DNA from 3 places in the Pseudomonas sp. CF161 genome. Region 3 is predicted to be linked to each of the others. Evidence: predicted binding sites of a transcription regulator. Region 3 holds the regulator's gene; each other region holds the start of a gene.
The links. The regulator FliA, encoded in region 3, starts transcription of late flagellar genes. The targets are predictions, from matches to a motif close to CTAAAGTTTNNNNNNNNNNNGCCGNTAA.
Positions count from the first base shown of each region.

Region 1 (6,751 bases), on a different contig from region 3:
GGTAGTGCCGGACTGCACGATCACCGAGCGACCGACCAGGGACGAGGCCTGCAGGGCCTGGCTCGACTTGTAGTTGCCGGAAATCGCGGTGACCGAATCATTGAGCGTGGTGATGCCTTCCAGGCTGCTGAACTGCGCCAGTTGCGCCACGAACTCGCTGTTGTCCTGCGGGTCCAGGGGGTTCTGGTTTTTCAGCTGAGTCACCAGCAGTTGCAGGAACGCATCCTTGCCCAGGGCCTTTTTACCGGTGGCGCTGTTGGTGGCCGAGGTAATGCCGTCAGCGCTTGAGGTTGCGGTCTTTTTCGACGAGTTCGCGAGAATCTGGTTCAGACTCAAGCTGCTGGTGGTGCTGGTGGTGTCGTTAATGCTCATTGGCGAGGCCCCTTATCACTGACCCAGGGTCAGGACCTTCTGCATCATGGTCTTGGCGGTGTTCATCATTTCGGCGTTGGTCTGGAACGAACGGCTCGCGGAAATCATGTCGGCCATTTCTTCAACCACGTTGACGTTGGGGTAGTAGACATAACCCTTGGCGTCAGCGGACGGATGGTTAGGCTCGTAACGCGCTTCGAGGTTGCTCTGGTCTTCGACCACACCCAGCACCTGCACGCCCTGGCCAGTGGAGTCCTGGTTCTGGAACAGCGACTGGCTGCCACCGCTCTGCGCACCCTGGAACATGGTGGCGAACACCGGGTGGCGGGCACGGTAGGTCTGGTCGATGCTCGACGACACGGTCTCGGCGTTGGCGATGTTACTGGCGACGGTGTTCAAGCGAGTGGTCTGAGCACTCATGCCGCTACCGGCGATATTGAAAACACTGGCGAGGGACATGGATTACTCTCCGCGCAGGGCCGAAATCAGCCCTTTGAATTTGCTGTTGAGCAGCGTGAAGCTGGCCTGGAAGTTGACCGAGTTCTCGGCGTAGTTCGACTGTTCCAGTTGGGCGTCCACGGTGTTCTGGTCGATGGAAGGCTGCATCGGCGTGCGGTACAGCAGCGACTCGTCGCCGTTACCCATGCCTTCAGCTTCGATATGACGGCTGTTGGTCATGTTCAAGGCAAAGGTGCCGTTCTTGGTCTTCTCGTTCTGCTCGGCGAGCACGGCGGAGAAGTCCAGATCCCGAGCCTTGTAGTTCGGGGTGTCGGCGTTCGCGATGTTGTTGGCCAGAACCTCGGCGCGCTTGGCGCGAAAGCCCAGAGCCTGTTCATGGATACCGAGCGCTTTATCGAAGCTGATGCTCATGTCGGGAAACCTTTGGGTGACCTGATTTTTCGTAATCTGGATATAGCAAGCCCCGTGCCAAGTGCAAAAGCCCCGTAAATCAAGGCTTCGCCGGCAGCGGCAAGGCGGCAATGCCAGAAAAGCGGCAATGGATTTCCGCGATGCGCCAGCAAAGCGGCAACCTCACTGCCGCTTTTACGCCGCGACCCGGCAACGACCAGGCACAAAAAAAGAGGCCCTGGGGCCTCCTTTTATCCACACGCGCTACACCCGGCCTACTTCGCCTGGTAGATAATCCCCGGGCTGCACTGAACCATCTGGAAATGATCAGGCAGGCCGTTGAGCGCCTCGGATGCGCCAAGAAACAGGTAACCGCCCGGTTTCAAGGTGCTGTGAATGCGCATCAGGATGTCCTTCTTCACCTCGGCGGAGAAGTAGATCAACACGTTGCGGCAGAACACGATGTCGAACTTGCCGAGGCTCGCGTAGCTGTCCAGCAGATTGAACGAGCGGAACTCCACCCGACTCTTGATCGGCGCCTTGATCGCCCAGCGCCCCGGCCCTTTCGGGTCGAAGTAGCGTTGCAGGCGCTCGGCAGACAGGCCGCGGCCAATCGCCAGGCTGTCGTATTCGCCGGTCTTGCAGTTGTTGAGCATGGTGCCGGACAAATCGGTGGCAACGATCTGCACACCCATTTTCAGTTGGCCCATGTTGGTCCGTTCGAACTCATCGATCGACATCGACAACGAGTAGGGTTCCTGGCCCGACGAGCAGGCAGCCGACCAGATGCGCAAACGCTGGTTCGGACTGGCCTTGATCGCTTCGGGAAGGACCTTGTTCTTCAGGACCTCAAAGGGATAGGTATCGCGAAACCATAAGGTTTCGTTAGTGGTCATGGCATCCACCACCTGCTCGCGCAAACCGCTGCGCGGCTGGGTCTGAATACGCTGCACCAGCTCACCCAGGGATTTGATGCCCTGCTGTTCCATCAGTTTGTTGAGACGGCTCGATACCAGATATTGCTTGTTCTCACCCAGCAAGATCCCACAGGCTTTTTCCAGGAAGACCCGGAACTGTTCGAAATCCAAATTACCCGTAGACAATGATGCCGCCTCTTAAATCGTATGACCGCCAGGAGCCGATGCCCCTAGCTGTTGTCTGCTGCTTTGATCCGGTCGACTACCCGGGATGCCAGGTCATCAGGACGGAATTTGGCAAGGAAGTCATCGGCACCGACCTTCTTCACCATCGCCTGATTGAATACACCTGACAACGAAGTATGCAGGATGATATGCAGCTTTTGCATGCGCGGATCGTTGCGTATCTCGGCCGTGAGGGTGTAACCGTCCATCTCCGGCATCTCGATGTCGGAAATCATCATCAGAAATTCTTCTTCCGGCTTCTTGCCCTCGTCCACCAGCTTGCGCAGGTAATCCAGGGCCTGGCGGCCGTCGTTCAGCGCGACCACTTCCACGCCAACCGTCTGCAGGCAGCGTGTCACCTGCTTGCGTGCCACCGACGAATCGTCGACGGTCAGTACCCGCAGGGAAATCGCCTTGTGCTGGGTTTCGACGTCCACCACACCGACAGAAATCACTTCCGAGGTCGGCGCCACTTCCGCCAGCACCTTCTCGACATCGATAATTTCGACCAACTGATTGTCAACCCGGGTCACGGCCGTCAGGTAGTGATCGCGACCGGTGCCTTTGGGTGGCGGATGGATCTCCTCCCAGTTCATGTTGACGATACGTTCCACCGACCGCACCAGAAACCCCTGGGTCTTGGTGTTGTACTCAGTGATGATCACAAACGGGTTGCTCAGGTCTTTCAATCCACCCGAACCGGTGGCCATCGCCAAATCCAGGATCGGGATGGTCGCCCCGCGAATACTTGCGACACCGCACACGACAGGACTGGATTTAGGCATCAAGGTCAGTTTCGGGCACTGCAACACCTCCCGAACCTTGAACACGTTGATCCCGTAAAGCTGCTGGCCGTCCAGACGGAACAGCAGCAGCTCCAGGCGATTCTGCCCAACCAGTTGCGTGCGCTGGTTAACCGCATCCATTACACCCGCCATGCCCAGACTCCCCAAAGCTTTAAGTTCCGACGCACGCTCATCGCTAAACGGCACGGGGCTTGCTTTTTAACTGTTATGAACGCCAAAACGACATTTTTCCGACGTCTGACATCAAACTACCGCAAATTACTTTGCGCGCTGTCAGTTTTGTCTATTTTCAACCCTGGCGGCCCTGCCCTTGCTGACTCGGTCACCCTGCCTGATCTACTTATCGGCGTCACTCAAGGGTTTCTTGAATTCACCGTAGAAGACTATCTGGCCACCAGTCAAACCGCCGGACGCTATGAAATCACGGTTGCGCAACTTGATCCGCGCATGCGCATGCCCAATTGCGACAAGGAATTGACAGCCACCCTTGAAAGCCCGGCGCAGCCCATTGGCCGCGTCACGGTCAAGGTCCGCTGCGACGGCGCCTCGCCCTGGACCGTGTTCGTGCCGGCCCAGGTCAAACTGTTTCGCGAAGTGGTGACCACCACCCGACCGCTCAAGCGCGCCGGAATCATTGCACCGGAGGAGGTCACTCTGCGTGAACGCGACATCAGCCAGGTCAACCAGGGCTACCTGACCTCGGTCGACGATGCCATTGGGCAGAAACTTGTCCGACCAATGGTCGCCGATCAAGTCGTTACCCAACTGCACCTTGAGCAGGCCGAGGTGGTGCGCAAGGGCGATCAAGTGGTGATATCTGCCCGCAGCGGCACCCTGAACGTGCGAATGCCCGGCGAAGCACTGTCCAATGGCGGCATGAACGAGCAGATAAGGGTCAAGAACCTGAACTCGCAACGTGTGATAAAGGCCCGGATTACCGCTCCCGGCCAGGTAGAAGTCGCAATGTAGGAACTGGCGCACAAGCCCGCCCTTCCCTAAACTGTGGTCCATGCGGGCCGCAGCCATGGGCGTTGGTTAATCGACAATAGCGCCTAAAGTTTTCCAGGGTATGGCCGAAAACATGGCAAGCGTCCAAATACCCAGAGGTTTTTTTATCATGGTCATCGATTTCAGCCGTTTAAACAGCTCCCCCTCACTTACCGGCAGTACGCGTACCAGCGCCAACAAAGACATCGGCGACACCGACAAGTCTGCGCCGCTGGCTACCCCGGCTGAACAAGCCAGTACCACCAAAAGCGGGGAATCGGTACACCTCAGCAATGAGGCTCAGCGTTTGCAAAAGGTCACTGACAAGCTGCGCGATCAGCCTGCCGTCGACAACGCCCGCGTGGCCGAGTTGAAAGCAGCGATTGCCGATGGCAGCTATAAAGTCGACAGCAACCGCGTAGCCAGCAAACTGCTCAATTTCGAAGCCCAGCGCTAGCCAAAGGCCTGCGCCAGGCTTTTGGACGCTTAAAACCCAAGGCCAGCCATGCACGACTCTAATTTACTGCAACTGATCACTGAAGATTTTGCTCCAGCTCAACAATTGCTGGAACTGCTGAAGACCGAATCCCTCGCTCTGTACGGCCGCGACATGCCGCTACTGGAGGATATTCTGGCGCAGAAACATGCGCTGATCATTCTGCTCGAACAGCATGGCCGCAAGCGCAGCGAAATTCTTGCCAGCCTGAACCTCCCCGCCAGCCGCGCCGGCCTTGAGCAACTGGCTGAACATTCCTCGATCGGCCCGCAATTGCTCGAGCAAAGCGATGTGCTGACCGAGCTGCTCGCCGAGTGCCAGGCGACCAATGAACTCAACGGTCGCTCGATCCAGGTTCAGCAGGCCACCACCGCGAACCAGCTGAAAATCCTCAACGGCGGCGAAAGCCCCGCACTGTATGACGCCCGCGGATCGACCTCTCTGCTTGCGAAGCCACGCCCGCTCAGTCAGGCTTGACCCGGAAAATGTGCGCGCCCTATCAAGCAGCGAAACATGCTGGCAAAATGCTGGCTCTTGCGTGTAGTCGTATTTTGTCTGGAGACTGATGAACCGTGTTCAATGCCCCAAGCGCGGAAGATGCTCCGCAGCCCCCTAAGGTTCTCACCACTCCTCTGGAGATAGCTTCGAACCTGCGGATGCTACAAGAGAGCCATGACCCGCTGATCATCACCTTCCATGAGCGCAGCCAGCGCTTTCAGAGCTATCTGGTCGAAGTCGATCGCGACAGCAACATGATCGCCCTCGATGAAATGATTCCCCGCGACGGTGAACGTTTCATGCTGGCCGGCGAGCCATTTCGCGTCGAAGGCTTCCATGAAGGCGTGCGTATCGCCTGGGAAAGCACCAGTACCCCGACCCTTGATGAGTCCAACAACGGTCGCTGCTACCGTGGCACCCTGCCGGACGAAGTGGTTTATCACCAGCGCCGCAGCGCCTTCCGTGCAGCGCTCAAGCTTTCGCAACTGGTCAATGTCGAACTCGATGGCGAAAAGCTCAAGGAATCCATCCGCGGCAAGCTGCTGGATATCTCGGCCACCGGCTGCAAACTGCGCTTCGAAGGCGATATCTCCGAGCGCCTGCAACTGGGCCAGGTCTACGAACGTTTTATCGCCGCCCTGCCCTTCGGCAGCATGACCGCTCCCGTCGAGCTGCGGTATCTGCACTATGAAGAGCGCATCGATATCACCTTCGCCGGGGTCCGCTTCCACAATATGAGCGGTCTGGTACAACGCCAGGTCGAGCGTTTCGTCTATCAACTGCAACGCGAAGCGCGGCGCTTCGATAAAGACGACATGTAAGCCACCGCCAGACATGAAAACGGGCAGTCCCTCGCGGTGACTGCCCGTTTTTTTTGCGCCGCCTTCCGGCAACCGCCAGGCCCTAAGGCCTGGCGCCACTGAGATGATGCGGCCCCTCATCCTCGGGCTTGACCTCAGTCTCCTCCTCAGCCTCGGTTGCCGGCGACTCATCAGCCACTGGCTCGTCGGCCACCGGTTCCACCGGGTTCTGCATCTGATCCTGCACCACTTGCTCATCGACCCGCGGGTCAAGAGCCGCCACCAGTGGCGAGCTGGACATGCTGTCCGGCATTGCCACGTGCTGCAGCGGAGCATCATCGACCTGATGCAGATTGGTCACCGCCTTCGGCCGGATCCGCCACACCAGGACCAACGCGAAGAAACTGAAGAACGCGTAGAGCATCTGGCTGCCGAACAGCTTCATCAGCACACCCGCCACCAATGGCCCGATGCTCGCACCCACACCGTAGGTCACCAGCAGCATGGCGGTCAGCGACACACGGCGATCGCCTTCGACGTGGTCATTGGAAAAGGCCACCGCCAACGGATACAGACAGAACTGCACCAACGAACACAGAAAGCCCAAGGCAAACAGCACCTCCAGCGGCACACTCGGAAAGATCGCCAGGGGCAGCGCCGCCACCGCCAGAAACATCGCAAAGCAGCGAATCAGCATCGCCCGGTCATAACGATCCGAGAGCCAGCCCAACGGCCACTGCACCAGCAGGCCGGCAAAAATGCAGCAGCCCATGAACAGGCCGACCTGCTCGGTGCTCAACC
Region 1 covers NZ_ATLP01000038.1:137,175-143,925, forward strand. The annotation lists gene flgD (flagellar hook assembly protein FlgD) at 1-372, opposite strand, end outside; gene flgC (flagellar basal body rod protein FlgC) at 388-831, opposite strand; gene flgB (flagellar basal body rod protein FlgB) at 835-1,242, opposite strand; gene cheR (protein-glutamate O-methyltransferase CheR) at 1,497-2,324, opposite strand; gene CF161_RS05925 (chemotaxis protein CheV) at 2,369-3,301, opposite strand; gene flgA (flagellar basal body P-ring formation chaperone FlgA) at 3,377-4,138, shown strand; gene flgM (flagellar biosynthesis anti-sigma factor FlgM) at 4,287-4,613, shown strand; gene CF161_RS05940 (flagella synthesis protein FlgN) at 4,662-5,129, shown strand; gene CF161_RS05945 (flagellar brake protein) at 5,225-5,971, shown strand; gene CF161_RS05950 (MFS transporter) at 6,054-6,751, opposite strand, start outside.
Region 1: the regulator FliA is predicted to act here: its motif matches at 4,222-4,249, upstream of flgM (flagellar biosynthesis anti-sigma factor FlgM).

Region 2 (6,751 bases), on a different contig from region 3:
GCGAGGGAGCTTGCTCCCGCTGGGGCGCGCGGTGCCCCAATCCAGGCGCCGCGCGCGATCAGGCATGCCACGTGCCTGACGGGAATGCCGCTTCCATTCGAAGCGGCGCATCCCTTGGGTCAATCGTCCAGGTTGCCCATGGCCGTGGTGTTGAACCCGCCATCCACGTACATGATTTCCCCGCTGATACCCGATGCCAGGTCCGAGCAGAGGAAGGCACCGGCGTTGCCGACTTCTTCGATGGTCACGTTGCGCCGCAGGGGCGTTTGCGCCTCGTTGGCGGCGAGCATTTTGCGGAAGTTCTTGATCCCGGACGCGGCGAGGGTGCGGATCGGGCCCGCTGACACCGCGTTGACGCGGGTGCCTTCCGGGCCGAGGCTGCCGGCCAGGTAGCGCACGCCGGCTTCCAGGCTGGCCTTGGCCATGCCCATGACGTTGTAGTTGGGCATGGTGCGCTCGGCGCCCAGGTACGACAGGGTCAACAGGCTGCCGTTACGGCCCTTCATCATCGGCCGCCCGGCCTTGGCCAGGGCGATAAAGCTGTAGGCGCTGATGTCGTGGGCAATGCGGAAGCCATCGCGGGTGGTGGCTTCGGTGAAGTCGCCGTCCAACTGGTCGCCGGGCGCAAAGCCCACCGAGTGCACGATGCAATCCAGTGCATCCCATTGCTGGCCCAGCTTCTCGAAAACCTGGGCGATGTCTTCATCGCTGGCCACATCGCAAGGGAAGCACAGCCCCGGGTTGGAGCCCCACTCAGTGGCGAACTCCTCCACGCGGCCGCGAAGCTTTTCGTTCTGATAGGTGAAGGCCAGCTCGGCGCCTTCGCGATGCATGGCCGCGGCAATGCCCGATGCAATGGATAACTTGCTGGCGACACCGACGATCAGAACGCGTTTGCCCGTGAGAAAACCCATGTGTTGCTCCTTGAAAAATCGCTTTTTACTGCCGCTGCCGGGCGCTTTCAGTAGGCCTTGAACAGCGGCGCATAATCCGAGGCATGAGCACATCACGCCTCGGTTCGGCTGCTGGAAATCATGCGCAGTCGAGCCGGTTTCCAGGCTCTGCGCCTATGTCGGCCCAGGGAATGGGCGGCATGCAGCGAGAGCCGGGGATCGCGCAACAGGAATATGACGGGCGAAATCTGTGCTGAGTTACATGGCTTGCGTTCGCAGGCGTTCAGCAGGAGGAGCCGGCGGCCCTGCAACCCATGCCCAATGATCAGGCATGCTTTGCAACACCAGCCGGTAACAGGGGCAGGGGCTGCCTACGACTTGAACCGCCCCACCAGTCCATTCAACTCTTCCGACAGTTGCGACAGCCGGCCCGAATCTTCCTGCGCCGAATGGGCCAGGGTTTCCACCAGTCGCGCTTCGTCGTAGATCTGCTGGATGTGCCGGTTGATCTCTTCGGCAACGCTGTGCTGTTCCTCGGCGGCGGCGGAGATTTGCAGGTTCTGGTCCCTGATTTCATTGACCGACAGCTGGATGCCTTCAAAGCTGTCGCGGGCGTTTTCGATGGACGACACGCTGGCGCGGGACAGGTCCAGGCAGCTTTCCATCTTCTGCGAGACTTCCTGGGTCTTGCTGCCGAGGGTGCCCAGCAATTGGTCGATTTCCCCGGTGGAGTCGGAGGTGCGCTTGGCCAGGGCCCGCACCTCGTCGGCCACCACCGCAAAACCGCGCCCTTGATCGCCGGCCCGGGCGGCCTCGATGGCGGCGTTGAGGGCCAGTAGGTTGGTCTGTTCGGCGATGGCGCGGATGGTGCCGAGGATCTGGTTGATGCTGCGGCTGCCGGCTTCCAGCTCGACCATGGCCTGGGACGACTCGGTCAGGCGGCTGCCCAGGCGGTTGACGTTTTCCGTGGTCAGCTCGATCTGTTGCTTGCCCTCGGCCACCCGACGGTGCCCGCTCTCGGCGGATTCGGCGGCATTGCTGCACGAGCGGGCCACTTCGTTGGCGGTGGCGACCATTTCGTTGAAGGCCGTGGACACCAGCTCCACCGCCTCGCGCTGACGCCCGGCGGCGTCGTTCATGTTGTGGGCCACCTCACTGTTGACTCGGGATGCATCCTGCAGATTGGTCGAAGCAGCGCCGATGTGCTGGATCAGTTGGCGGATGGCGGCCAGGAACTTGTTGAACCAGCCGGCCAGTTCCGCGGTTTCGTCCTTGCCCTGGACCACCAGGTCCCGACGCAGGTCGCCTTCACCCTGGGCGATGGACTGCAAGCCGGTGCTGACCTGGCCGATGGGCTTGACGATAACTTTGGAGAACGCCGCCGCCAGCAGGGCGAAGATCAGTGCCAGCACCACCACGATAATGGCGGTGAGGTAGGTCATGCGCGTCGCCGCGGCCATGACTTCGCTGTACTCGATCAGGCCGACGTAGCGCCAGCCCAGGCCCGGAGAGGTCCAGATATTGGCCATGTAGCGCACGCCGTCGATTTCCACCTCGGTGGAGCCCTGCGGGGTGGCCGCCAGGTGCGCATAGGGCACGCCCAGGTCCTTGAGCTGCTTGAAGCTGTGCTTGGCGTCGCGCGGGTCGACCAGCACGGTGCCGTCCTCGATCAGCATCACGTAGCCGCTCTCGCCGAGCTTGATGCTCTTGACCAGTTCCGTGAGGTTTTTCAGGGAGACGCTGACCACGAACACGCCCTTGGCTTTGCCGGCGTTGTCGAGCAGGGCCCGGGCGGTGCCGACCAGGGCCACATCGTCCTTGTCGTAGTAATAGGCGGGGGTGCGCACGGTTTGCCCCGGGCTGGCCATGGCGGCTTTGTACCAGGGGCGCGCACGCGGGTCGTACTTGGCCAGTTGCGGGTCGTCCGGCCATTTGGCGTAGGTGCCGTCCTCCAGGCCGATGGACAGGATCGCCGCCGCCGGGTGGGTCTTGCCAAAGCGCGCAAACTGTTCGATGACCTGGCGGGCCGCTTCAGGCAGGGGCTGGCTGGCGGCATCGGCGGCCTGGTAGTCCTTCAGGCTGGCCACCGAGGTGTATACAGGATCGGCCGCCATCTGATCGACGTTCTGCTGACTGGCGTCGAAAAACTGCCGGATATTGCCGTCAATCTGGCGGATTTCCCGGGTGCTGCCATCGATGAATTGATCCACCGCCTGGGTCCGGGTGTTGAGCACGGAAATCAGCGCCACCAGGCTGACCGGGATAAAGGCGACTGAGACGAACGCGAGCACGAGCTTATTTTTTATTTTCATGACGACAACCATCAGCGGGGAGGGCAGCGCAAATGGCCGGTGAATAACACATGTGGCTATCTGCTATCACCTGCTATGTCGGCCCGAGGGGGGTAAAGCTTTAACCGGTTTTTGTGTACAACCCGTGCGGCACGCCTGCGCAACGGGTCCAGGCCTGGTGTCCAGGGCGTTTCAGCGATCCGCGCTGGCTGTCGACGAGGCGCGGCTGGGCAGGCCCGCCAGGTACTGGCGAATCTGCCGCGCACCCCGCAGGCGAACCACCGGAATGCCTGGGCCGATGGCCTGGCGCGCGGCTTCGATCCCGGGCCGTTGGCGCCGATCAAAATTCCACACGTAATTCAGGAAGCCCAGGAACTCCCGGTCCAGCTTCTCGCTGCAGCCCGCCGGAAGATCGGGCCGCGGGCGGTTCAGCAGGCTGCGCAACAGCACCCGGCGCCAGCAGGTCAGGCGCGGCGTGTCGAGCCAGATGATCAGGTCGGTGCGGGGCAGCCGCAGGTCGAAGGTGCGTCGCGCGTAGTTGCCTTCACACACCCAGGCGTCTGCCGCCACCGCCTGGCGGACCCGGGTGCGAAATGTCTCGGCATCCGGTTCGACCCAGCCGGCCTCCCAGAACAGCGTGTCCAGGTGCGCCACGGCAAGGCCCAGGCGCGCCCCCAGTGCTCGCGCCAGGGTCGATTTGCCGCTGCCGGAGTTGCCCAAAATCACGATGCGTTGCATGAGCCGCTCCCTGCTGCAAAAAGCCGGCGATTGTAATCACCTGGGCGAGGCGGGTCACTGTGGCGTTCAGTCGGGCAGGGTGAGGACCGAGCAGGCCGCTCAGGCGCTCGGGTTCGACGCTTGCAGCAGGTGGGCGATTTTCTTGCGCAAGTCGCCGTGGGTTTCCTCGGCGTAGGGAATGGCGGTTTTCCAGTCGTAGAACCAGGCCGGCATCTTGCGCTTCTGTTCCGGCTCCGAAGCGTAGCGGGGGAAAATATGGCAATGCAGTTCGGGCTCGGAGTTGCCGAGGATTTCATAGTTCATGCGCAGGGCGCCGGTGGCCGCCAACACCGCGTCCCCCATGCGCGTCATGTCCAGCAGATAGGCGGTGCGGGCCTCGATGCTGAGGTCGTTCAGGCTGGCGACGACCGGGTCGGGCAACAGCAGGCAATAGCCCGGCAGGAACTGCACATCGCCCATGACCGCCCAGCCCGAGGGCATCCGGCAAATGACTTTATCGTTGGCTCCATGGCGTGCCAGCTCTACGCGTTGCGAAATCAGTGACATGCATCGTCCTTAATGAGGGCGCCTGGGGGGGATGGGGCGCGGCCTTCGGTGCGGGTTCTAAAAAAGCTGCCTATTCAACCACCCAATCCGGCGATGGGCGCCGCCCGCGTTCAATCCATCAACCAATCCCAGAGTCGACCGGCCGCGTACGCCGCGCCCGCTGCCAACGCAATAGTTGCAACGGCCGGGGCGAGCGCCGCGCCGCTGGCAATGCCTGCTGCGCCAAGCCCTGTGGCCGCCAGGCCGGAAACGCCGCCCGTGCCGATCAGGCCGGTTGCGGTGCCCACAGCGCCCCTGGCCAGGGTTTGGCCGACCAGGGAACGAGCGGCCTGATGGGCGATGGTTTTGGTCGCCTGCCCGGCAATCAGGTTGCGCGCAGCGGCCGTTGTCCCCTTGGCGGCCAATGAGGTTACTGCCTGTTTCGCGGCGTCCTCGGCGGCTTTGCGTGTAAACAGCTGCGAGGCCAGCGTCGCGCCGACGCGCATGGTCGCGGCCTCGACCTGCGCGCTGGTGTGCAGGTTGGTGACGCACCAGTTGGCAAAGTGCTCGCAGTTGTTGAACAGGATGTTGTACTGATCTTCACCCAGTCGGGAACGTGCACGCCGGCAAATGGTGGGGCCGCTGAAATAGGTTTTCTTGTAGGTCCTGATCCGCGGTTTCTTGTCCTGGCAGAACGCCGCCAGGCTGGTGGACTCGATGCAGCCCTTATCGATGCCCGAGGCCATGCCGGAATAATGGATCACACGCTTTCTGCCGACATAAATCCCGTGGTGGGTGTACATGCCTCGACCGACAACCAGATGCGTTCCAGTGGGGTAAGTATCCATGTAAGGCTCCACATTCAATGTTTGGCGTGAGGGTGCGGTTCTGCATCGACGGCCTTTTTACCTGTCGGCAAGCGTTGCAGTAAAGCGGTCTTTGGCAGATTCCGCGGCTGGAGTCGTTCGCTGATCTGGATTGGCGGCAGAAGGTCCATTGCTATGTCGATACAGGCGCTGGCCGCCAACGCCCGAGTCAGGTATTGGCCAAAAAGGCCTGCGCCTCGCCGGCCTCGCATTTCCAGTCGGCGAACACCCCCACCAAGTGGCAGTTCGGGCAGTAGCAGCCGATGTAGTACCAGCGCACATCATTGCTTTGCGGGTAGAGCGCCACCGCTGACAGCAGATGGAACACATCGCCGTCGCAGATGCACTCGTGGCTTTCCAGCTCGGCCTCGCTGGCATAGAGCTCGCTGTCGCCCATCCAGTGTTCGGCGCCGCACTGGGTGCACGTGCGGCGGGCGGCGCCGGCGTTTTCATCGCTGGCAAGGCGAAATGCCTGGCTGCCGCAGGGGCATGCCGCATGCCGAAAGCCAGTGGCCGGGTAGCGGTTGCGCGTGCTGTACCTGAGCACCTCGGCCTCGGTGTCGTGGGCGCTGGTGCCGTACCAGTACTTGCCCTTTTTGTGCACTGCCATGGATTGATCCTTATCTGGCCTGGCGCTGGAAAGTCGCTACCAGCGCGAACGGGGAGTATGAAAGGGCGGCGCGCAGGGGCCTGTCAATCAGGCAATGCCCCTGTTGCAGGGTGCGTGACTCGTGGACAGCGGGGCTGACGCTTTGATAGCGTGCCGCCGGCCAATTGCAGCCACGCTTATCAGGGAAGACCGGTGATCACGAACACAAGACAAACATTCTTGAGCGCCGCACGCTTCGAGAACTTCTTTATCAACTACCGCAAGAGCGTGCGCTTCTTTGCAGAAAACACCTTCCAGGCCGACTCCGAGGCCCAGGAAAAGTCCGTCAGGGCCCGCTACTTCCAGAAACTGATCTTCAAGGAAATCCTCATCCGCTACACCGCGGGCGATGCCATCGAAAGCTTGATCCCCTTGCTCGAAGCCCTGGTCGACAGCTACGAAGGGCTGCAGCGGCAATTGGCGATTTACCAGGGCATTCCCAACATCACCCCGCTGACCATCGACGACTGGCTCGACCAGTACGAAGAGTGCGTCCAGGTCTTCAGCCTGTGCATCCTGCTGCACCGCAGCGACCTGTTGCAGCGTTTCGTCGCCCTGATCGACCCCGCCGGTTACGCCGGCGACGACACCCTCTATGAAGACCTGCTGTGCAAGTTGCTGCCTGAGCGCTATGACGTCGACCGCTGGTACCACGACCTCTACACCCCGCTGGTCCAGGCCATTTATGAAGAAGACCCGACCCAGGCCGGCACGCTGTTGCAGCAATACTGCGACGCCTGGTACCCGGCGTTCGAGCAGGCGCCCTGGCACGACAGCCACCTGCAAGGG
Region 2 covers NZ_ATLP01000090.1:58,699-65,449, reverse strand. The annotation lists gene fabI (enoyl-ACP reductase FabI) at 120-914, opposite strand; gene CF161_RS19060 (methyl-accepting chemotaxis protein) at 1,265-3,205, opposite strand; gene CF161_RS19055 (hypothetical protein) at 3,377-3,922, opposite strand; gene CF161_RS19050 (HIT family protein) at 4,022-4,468, opposite strand; gene CF161_RS19045 (lecithin retinol acyltransferase family protein) at 4,579-5,295, opposite strand; gene CF161_RS19040 (hypothetical protein) at 5,483-5,923, opposite strand; gene CF161_RS19035 (PoNe immunity protein domain-containing protein) at 6,116-6,751, shown strand, end outside.
Region 2: the regulator FliA is predicted to act here: its motif matches at 3,281-3,308, upstream of CF161_RS19060 (methyl-accepting chemotaxis protein).

Region 3 (6,751 bases):
ATGAGCTGGGCGCAGAGGCCGCCATTATCGGCAACCGCCGCATTGCTGGCGGTGTCGAGCTGACGGCTGCCCTCGACTACAAGCTGTCGGCGCTGGCGCCGCGCGTGCCGAACATGGAGCTCGAGGATGAGCTGCGCAAGACCCAGTCGCGGATCGTGACCGCCCAGGCGGAATTGAGCCTGCGTGGCGACAGCGATGCCATGACCAATCGTCAGCTGTTCGCCGGCCTGCCACTGACGGCAGCCGAGCCGCTGATCGAACCGACTTTTTCCGAGCCGCACCGTCCGGCGCCGGCCCCTGTTGCGGCAGATGGCGTGGACCAGCGGGCGTTCGATTCGATGCGCTTCGAACTCAATGGCCTGCGCGAACTGCTGGAAGTCCAACTTGGTTCCCTGGCCTGGAGTCAGCTGCAAGGCAGCCGTCCGGAGCAGGCCAACCTCTGGCGTCGCCTGCAGCGTATCGGCTTGTCCGGCCCCCTGGCCCGTGACCTGCTGGCGCTGGTGACTGAAATCGACGAACCCCGTCAGGCCTGGCGCATGCTGCTGGCGCACCTGGCGCGGATGATCGTGACCCCTGAGGTCGAGCCTTTGGAAGAGGGCGGTGTGATCGCCATGGTCGGCCCTGCCGGCATGGGCAAGACCACCACCCTGGCCAAGCTGGCGGCGCGTTATGTGCTCAAGTACGGCGCGCACAATATCGCGCTGGTGAGCATGGACAGCTTCCGTATCGGTGCCCAGGAACAGCTCAAGACCCTGGGGCGCATCCTCAATGTGTCGGTGACCCATGTCGACCCGGGCCAGTCCCTGGCGCAGGCGCTCGACCCACTGTTGCGCAAGCGTGTGGTGCTGATCGATACCGCCGGCCTGCAAGCCAGCGACCCGGCCCTGCGCATGCAGCTCGAAAGCCTGGCCGGTCGCGGGATCAAATCGAAGAATTATCTGGTCCTGGCCACCACCAGCCAGAAACAGGTGCTCACCGCCGCCTATCACAGCTACAAGCGCTGCGGGTTGGCCGGTTGCATCCTGACTAAACTGGATGAAACAGCCAGCCTCGGTGAAGTGTTGAGCCTGGCGATCAGTCATGAATTGCCCGTTGCCTATCTGACCGATGGGCCACGGATTCCTGACGATCTGCACCTGCCGCGCCGGCACCAGTTGGTCAGCCGCGCAGTGAGCGTGCAGATGCAGGAAGAACCCAGCGAAGAAGCCATGGCCGACATGTTCGCGGACCTCTATCACAACCCCGCAAAACGGGTTGGATGAGGGTGGCCATGAAGAGATTGCACCGTATCTACATCGATGGTCTGCCATGCATTGTTCCAACGGTGAACGCGCAGCCAGTTATGTGGCCCCGTCTAAGTAAGACAAGGTAAAGAAAGAACATGGGCAGCATGCATCCCGTACAGGTGATTGCGGTGACCGGCGGCAAGGGTGGCGTCGGCAAGACTAACGTGTCAGTGAACTTGTCACTGGCCCTGGCTGAGCTCGGCCGGCGCGTCATGCTGCTGGACGCCGACCTGGGCCTGGCCAATGTCGACGTCCTGCTGGGCCTGACCCCCAAACGTACCCTGGCTGACGTCATCGAGGGCCGTTGCGAGCTGCGCGACGTGTTGCTCCAGGGCCCGGGCGGGATCCGTATCGTGCCTGCCGCCTCCGGCACCCAGAGCATGGTGCACCTGAGCCCGGCCCAGCATGCTGGCCTGATCCAGGCCTTCAGTGATATCGGCGACAACCTCGATGTGCTGGTCATCGACACCGCTGCGGGTATTGGTGACTCGGTAGTCAGTTTTGTCCGCGCGGCCCAGGAAGTCCTGCTGGTGGTCTGCGACGAACCGACTTCGATCACTGACGCCTACGCGCTGATCAAACTGCTCAATCGCGACTACGGCATGAACCGCTTCCGGGTCCTGGCCAACATGGCGCAAAGCCCGCAGGAGGGTCGCAATCTGTTCGCTAAGTTGACCAAGGTCACGGATCGCTTCCTGGACGTGGCTTTACAATACGTCGGTGCAGTTCCTTACGACGAATGCGTACGCAAGGCCGTGCAAAAGCAGCGTGCGGTCTATGAAGCCTTTCCTCGTTCGAAGTGCTCGCTGGCGTTCAAGGCCATTGCGCAAAAAGTCGATACCTGGCCGTTGCCTGCCAACCCACGTGGGCATCTGGAGTTTTTTGTCGAGCGTCTCGTGCAGCAAACAGCAGGACCGGTGCTATGACAGCCAGCGGCTACAACCTGTACAAGAAGTCGGCGCGTGACAGCCAATATGAATTGATCGAGCGTTATGCGCCTCTGGTCAAGCGTATCGCCTACCACCTGCTGGCACGGCTGCCGGCCAGTGTCCAGGTCGAAGACCTGATCCAGGCCGGGATGATCGGTTTGCTCGAAGTGTCGACCAAGTACGATGCGAGCAAGGGCGCAAGTTTCGAGACTTATGCCGGGATTCGTATTCGTGGGGCGATGCTCGACGAAGTGCGCAAGGGCGATTGGGCACCACGTTCAGTACACCGCAATACACGAATGGTCAGTGATGCCATTCGCTCAATTGAAGCTAAAACCGGTCGTGACGCTAAAGATCATGAAGTTGCGGCCGAACTTGAATTGAGCCTCGACGATTATTACGGGATTTTGAACGACACCTTGGGCAGCCGCCTGTTCAGCTTCGACGACCTTTTGCAGGACGGCGAGCATGAAGGGCTGCATGAGGATGGCGCGAGTGCTCATCTCGAGCCGTCACGCGATCTGGAAGATGAACGCTTCCAGGCGGCGCTGGCGGACGCGATTGCCAATTTGCCGGAGCGTGAGCGACTGGTCTTGGCGCTGTACTACGACGAAGAGCTGAACCTCAAGGAAATCGGTGAGGTCCTGGGGGTCAGCGAATCGCGGGTCAGCCAGTTACACAGCCAGTGCGCGGCCCGCTTGCGGGGGCGTTTGGGGGAGTGGCGAGCGCGCTGACAGGCAGTGTGGGGACACTGCGAACGGGACCGGTAAGGCGTGATGCCGCACCGGTCTTGCAGTGTGTATTCCATGCAGTCGTTGAGTGTTACGTCGTATTGATTGAATGGCGCGTTCAGGTGCTGGGCGCGTTTAAGACTGCTTGGAGGTCGAATTGGACAAGAACATGAAAATCCTCATCGTTGATGACTTCTCAACGATGCGGCGGATCATAAAAAACCTGTTGCGTGACCTGGGTTTCACCAACACGGTCGAGGCCGATGACGGTACTACCGCGATTCCGGTCCTCAACAGCGGGAGCATCGACTTTCTGGTAACGGACTGGAACATGCCTGGCATGACCGGTATCGATTTGCTGCGCCACGTGCGCGCCGACGAGAAGCTCAAGCACCTGCCGGTGCTGATGGTGACTGCCGAGGCCAAGCGTGAACAGATCATTGAAGCGGCTCAGGCCGGCGTCAATGGCTACGTGGTGAAACCATTCACGGCTCAGGCGTTGAAAGAGAAGATCGAAAAAATCTTCGAACGCATCGGTTGATGCGCGAAGACATTGCGCCACGGGGGAGCTATGGAGCATAACGAATCTTCATTGGGCGATTTTGAGTCGACCCTGAAAAAACATGCCCACGAACTGGTCGAGAGCCTTGAAAAAGGCAAGTTTGGCGAGGCTGTGCAACTGATCCATGAGCTCAATCAGACCCGTGACCGCGGCCTGTACCAGGAAGTCGGCAAGCTCACCCGCGAGCTGCATAGCGCGATCGTCAATTTTCAGATTGACCCGCATATGCCGCAAGCCGAGGAAGTTTCACAGATCACGGATGCCACCGAGCGCCTGTCCTATGTGGTCAGGCTGACCGAGGCCGCGGCCAATCGCACCATGGATTTGGTGGAAAGCAGCACCCCGCTGGTCAACGGCCTGAGCAACGATGCCCAGGCCTTGAGCGCTGACTGGGGGCGCTTCATGCGTCGCGAAGTCGGGGCTGAAGAGTTTCGCGAGCTGGCACGGCGCGTCGACAGTTTCCTGACGCGTAGCGAACAGGAGACCCGGACCGTTTCCGGCCATCTCAACGACATTCTGTTGGCGCAGGATTACCAGGACCTCACGGGCCAGGTGATCAAGCGTGTGACCCAGTTGGTCACGGAAGTCGAAAGCAATCTGCTCAAACTCGTCTTGATGGCCAGCCAGGTCGACCGTTTTGCGGGCATCGAACATGACCGCGAATCGATCCTGGCCGAAAAAGATCCGCAAAAACATCTCGCCAAGGGTGAAGGTCCGCAGATTCATGCCGATAAACGTGAAGACGTTGTGTCCGGTCAGGACGATGTAGACGATTTGCTTTCCAGCCTTGGATTCTAGGAGCACCCATTAATGAGCTTCGGCGCCGATGAAGAGATCCTTCAGGATTTCCTGGTTGAGGCCGGCGAGATTCTAGAGCAACTGTCCGAACAACTGGTCGAGCTGGAAAGCCGACCGGATGATGCGGATCTGCTCAATGCAATTTTTCGCGGTTTTCACACTGTTAAAGGGGGCGCCGGCTTCCTCCAGCTCAATGAGCTGGTGGAGTGCTGCCACATCGCCGAGAACGTCTTCGACATCCTGCGCAAGGGTGAGCGTCGTGTCGACTCGGAGCTGATGGATGTGGTGCTCGAAGCGCTGGACGCGGTGAACGGCATGTTCGGCCAGGTCCGCGAACGGACTCAGGTCACGGCCGCGACTCCGGAGCTGCTTGCGGCCCTGGCGCGGCTGGCAGAACCTGCGGCGGCGGTAGAGGTGGCGGCGGAGCCCGAAGTGGCCGAAGCGGTGGCCGAGCCGGTGGCTGAAAGCGAATCGGGGGATATCACCGATAACGAATTCGAGCTGCTGCTGGACTCGCTCAACGCCGCCAAGGCCGAAGCCGAGGCGCCTGCGGCGGCTCTGGTGGCCAGCAGCGATGCGGCCAGCGACGAAATCACCGATGCCGAGTTCGAGTCCTTGCTCGACCAGTTGCATGGCAAGGGCCAGTTCGCCCCGGATGCCGTCGCAGCGAGCGAACCCGCCGCGGCGAAAGCAGCGACGCCGGGTGCGAGCGACAGCAACGAAATTACCGATGATGAATTCGAAGCACTGCTCGATCAGTTGCATGGCAAGGGCAACTTTGCCGTGGACGCGCTCGAGTCTGCCGTCGCTTCGGTGCCGGCAGCTGCCGCGCCCGCCGCGGCTGCAGCCGGCAGCGACCTGATCAGCGATCACGAATTCGAATCCCTGCTCGACGAGTTGCACGGCAAGGGCAAGTTTTCCGAAGTGGCGGGTGCCGGTTCTGCCGCTCCAGCCGCTGCGACCGCGGCTGCGGTAGCGCCCAAGCCCGTGGCGAAAAAGCCCGAGCCCAAGGCCGAAGCTCCCAAGGCTGCGGCTCCTGCCGCCGCTGCCGCACCTGCTCCGGCACGTGCCGCCGCAGCGCCACCGCCAGAAAAGCCCGCCAGTGAAGCCGAGACCACCGTACGGGTTGATACCGCACGCCTGGACGAGATCATGAACATGGTCGGCGAACTGGTGCTGGTGCGTAACCGCCTGGTGCGCCTGGGTCTCAACAGCGGCGACGAAGCCATGCAAAAGGCCGTGTCGAACCTCGACGTGGTCACGGCTGACCTGCAGACCGCGGTGATGAAGACCCGGATGCAGCCGATCAAGAAAGTGTTCGGGCGCTTCCCGCGCCTGGTTCGCGACCTTGCACGGCAGCTGAAGAAAGAGATCAACCTGGAGCTGGTCGGCGAAGAAACCGACCTCGACAAGAACCTGGTGGAGGCCCTGGCCGACCCGCTGGTCCACTTGGTGCGCAACGCGGTCGACCACGGTATCGAGTCACCGGAAGAGCGCGAAGCCTCGGGCAAGGCGCGCGGTGGCAAGGTGATCCTGGCCGCTGAGCAAGAGGGCGACCATATCCTGCTGTCGATCTCCGATGACGGCAAAGGCATGGACCCGAATGTGCTGCGCGCCATCGCCGTCAAGCGTGGGGTGATGGACAAGGATGCCGCTGATCGCCTGAGCGACACCGAGTGCTACAACCTGATTTTCGCCCCGGGGTTCTCGACCAAGACCGAGATCTCCGACGTCTCCGGACGCGGCGTGGGCATGGACGTGGTGAAAACCAAGATTTCCCAGCTCAACGGTTCGATCAACATTTACTCGACCAAGGGCCAGGGCTCGAAGATCGTGATCAAGGTGCCGTTGACCTTGGCGATCATGCCGACCCTGATGGTCATGCTGGGCAACCAGGCGTTTGCGTTCCCTCTGGTCAACGTCAACGAGATCTTCCACCTGGACCTGTCGCGCACCAACGTGGTCGACGGCCAGGAAGTGGTGATCGTGCGCGACAAGGCGTTGCCACTGTTTTACCTCAAGCGCTGGCTGGTCCGTTCCGCCGCTCATGAAGAGCAGCGTGAAGGCCATGTGGTGATTCTTTCGGTGGGCACCCAGCGGATCGGCTTTGTCGTCGATCAACTGGTCGGCCAGGAAGAAGTGGTCATCAAGCCATTGGGCAAGATGCTGCAAGGGACCCCGGGCATGTCCGGCGCCACCATTACCGGTGACGGCCGCATTGCACTGATCCTCGATGTTCCAAGCATGCTCAAGCGTTACGCCGCACGGCGTATTTGATTCGGGGTGGCGGGGCGATTTGCCTCGCCCCGCCTAACGGAGTGTTTATGGCAGTCAAAGTCCTGGTGGTGGACGATTCGGGGTTTTTCCGCCGCCGCGTCTCGGAAATTCTTTCAGCGGATGCGAACATCCAGGTCGTCGGTACGGCGACCAATGGCAAAGAGGCGA
Region 3 covers NZ_ATLP01000107.1:90,415-97,165, reverse strand. The annotation lists gene flhF (flagellar biosynthesis protein FlhF) at 1-1,262, shown strand, start outside; gene fleN (flagellar synthesis regulator FleN) at 1,382-2,212, shown strand; gene fliA (RNA polymerase sigma factor FliA) at 2,209-2,949, shown strand; gene CF161_RS24300 (chemotaxis response regulator CheY) at 3,116-3,487, shown strand; gene CF161_RS24295 (protein phosphatase CheZ) at 3,518-4,306, shown strand; gene CF161_RS24290 (chemotaxis protein CheA) at 4,319-6,583, shown strand; gene CF161_RS24285 (chemotaxis response regulator protein-glutamate methylesterase) at 6,631-6,751, shown strand, end outside.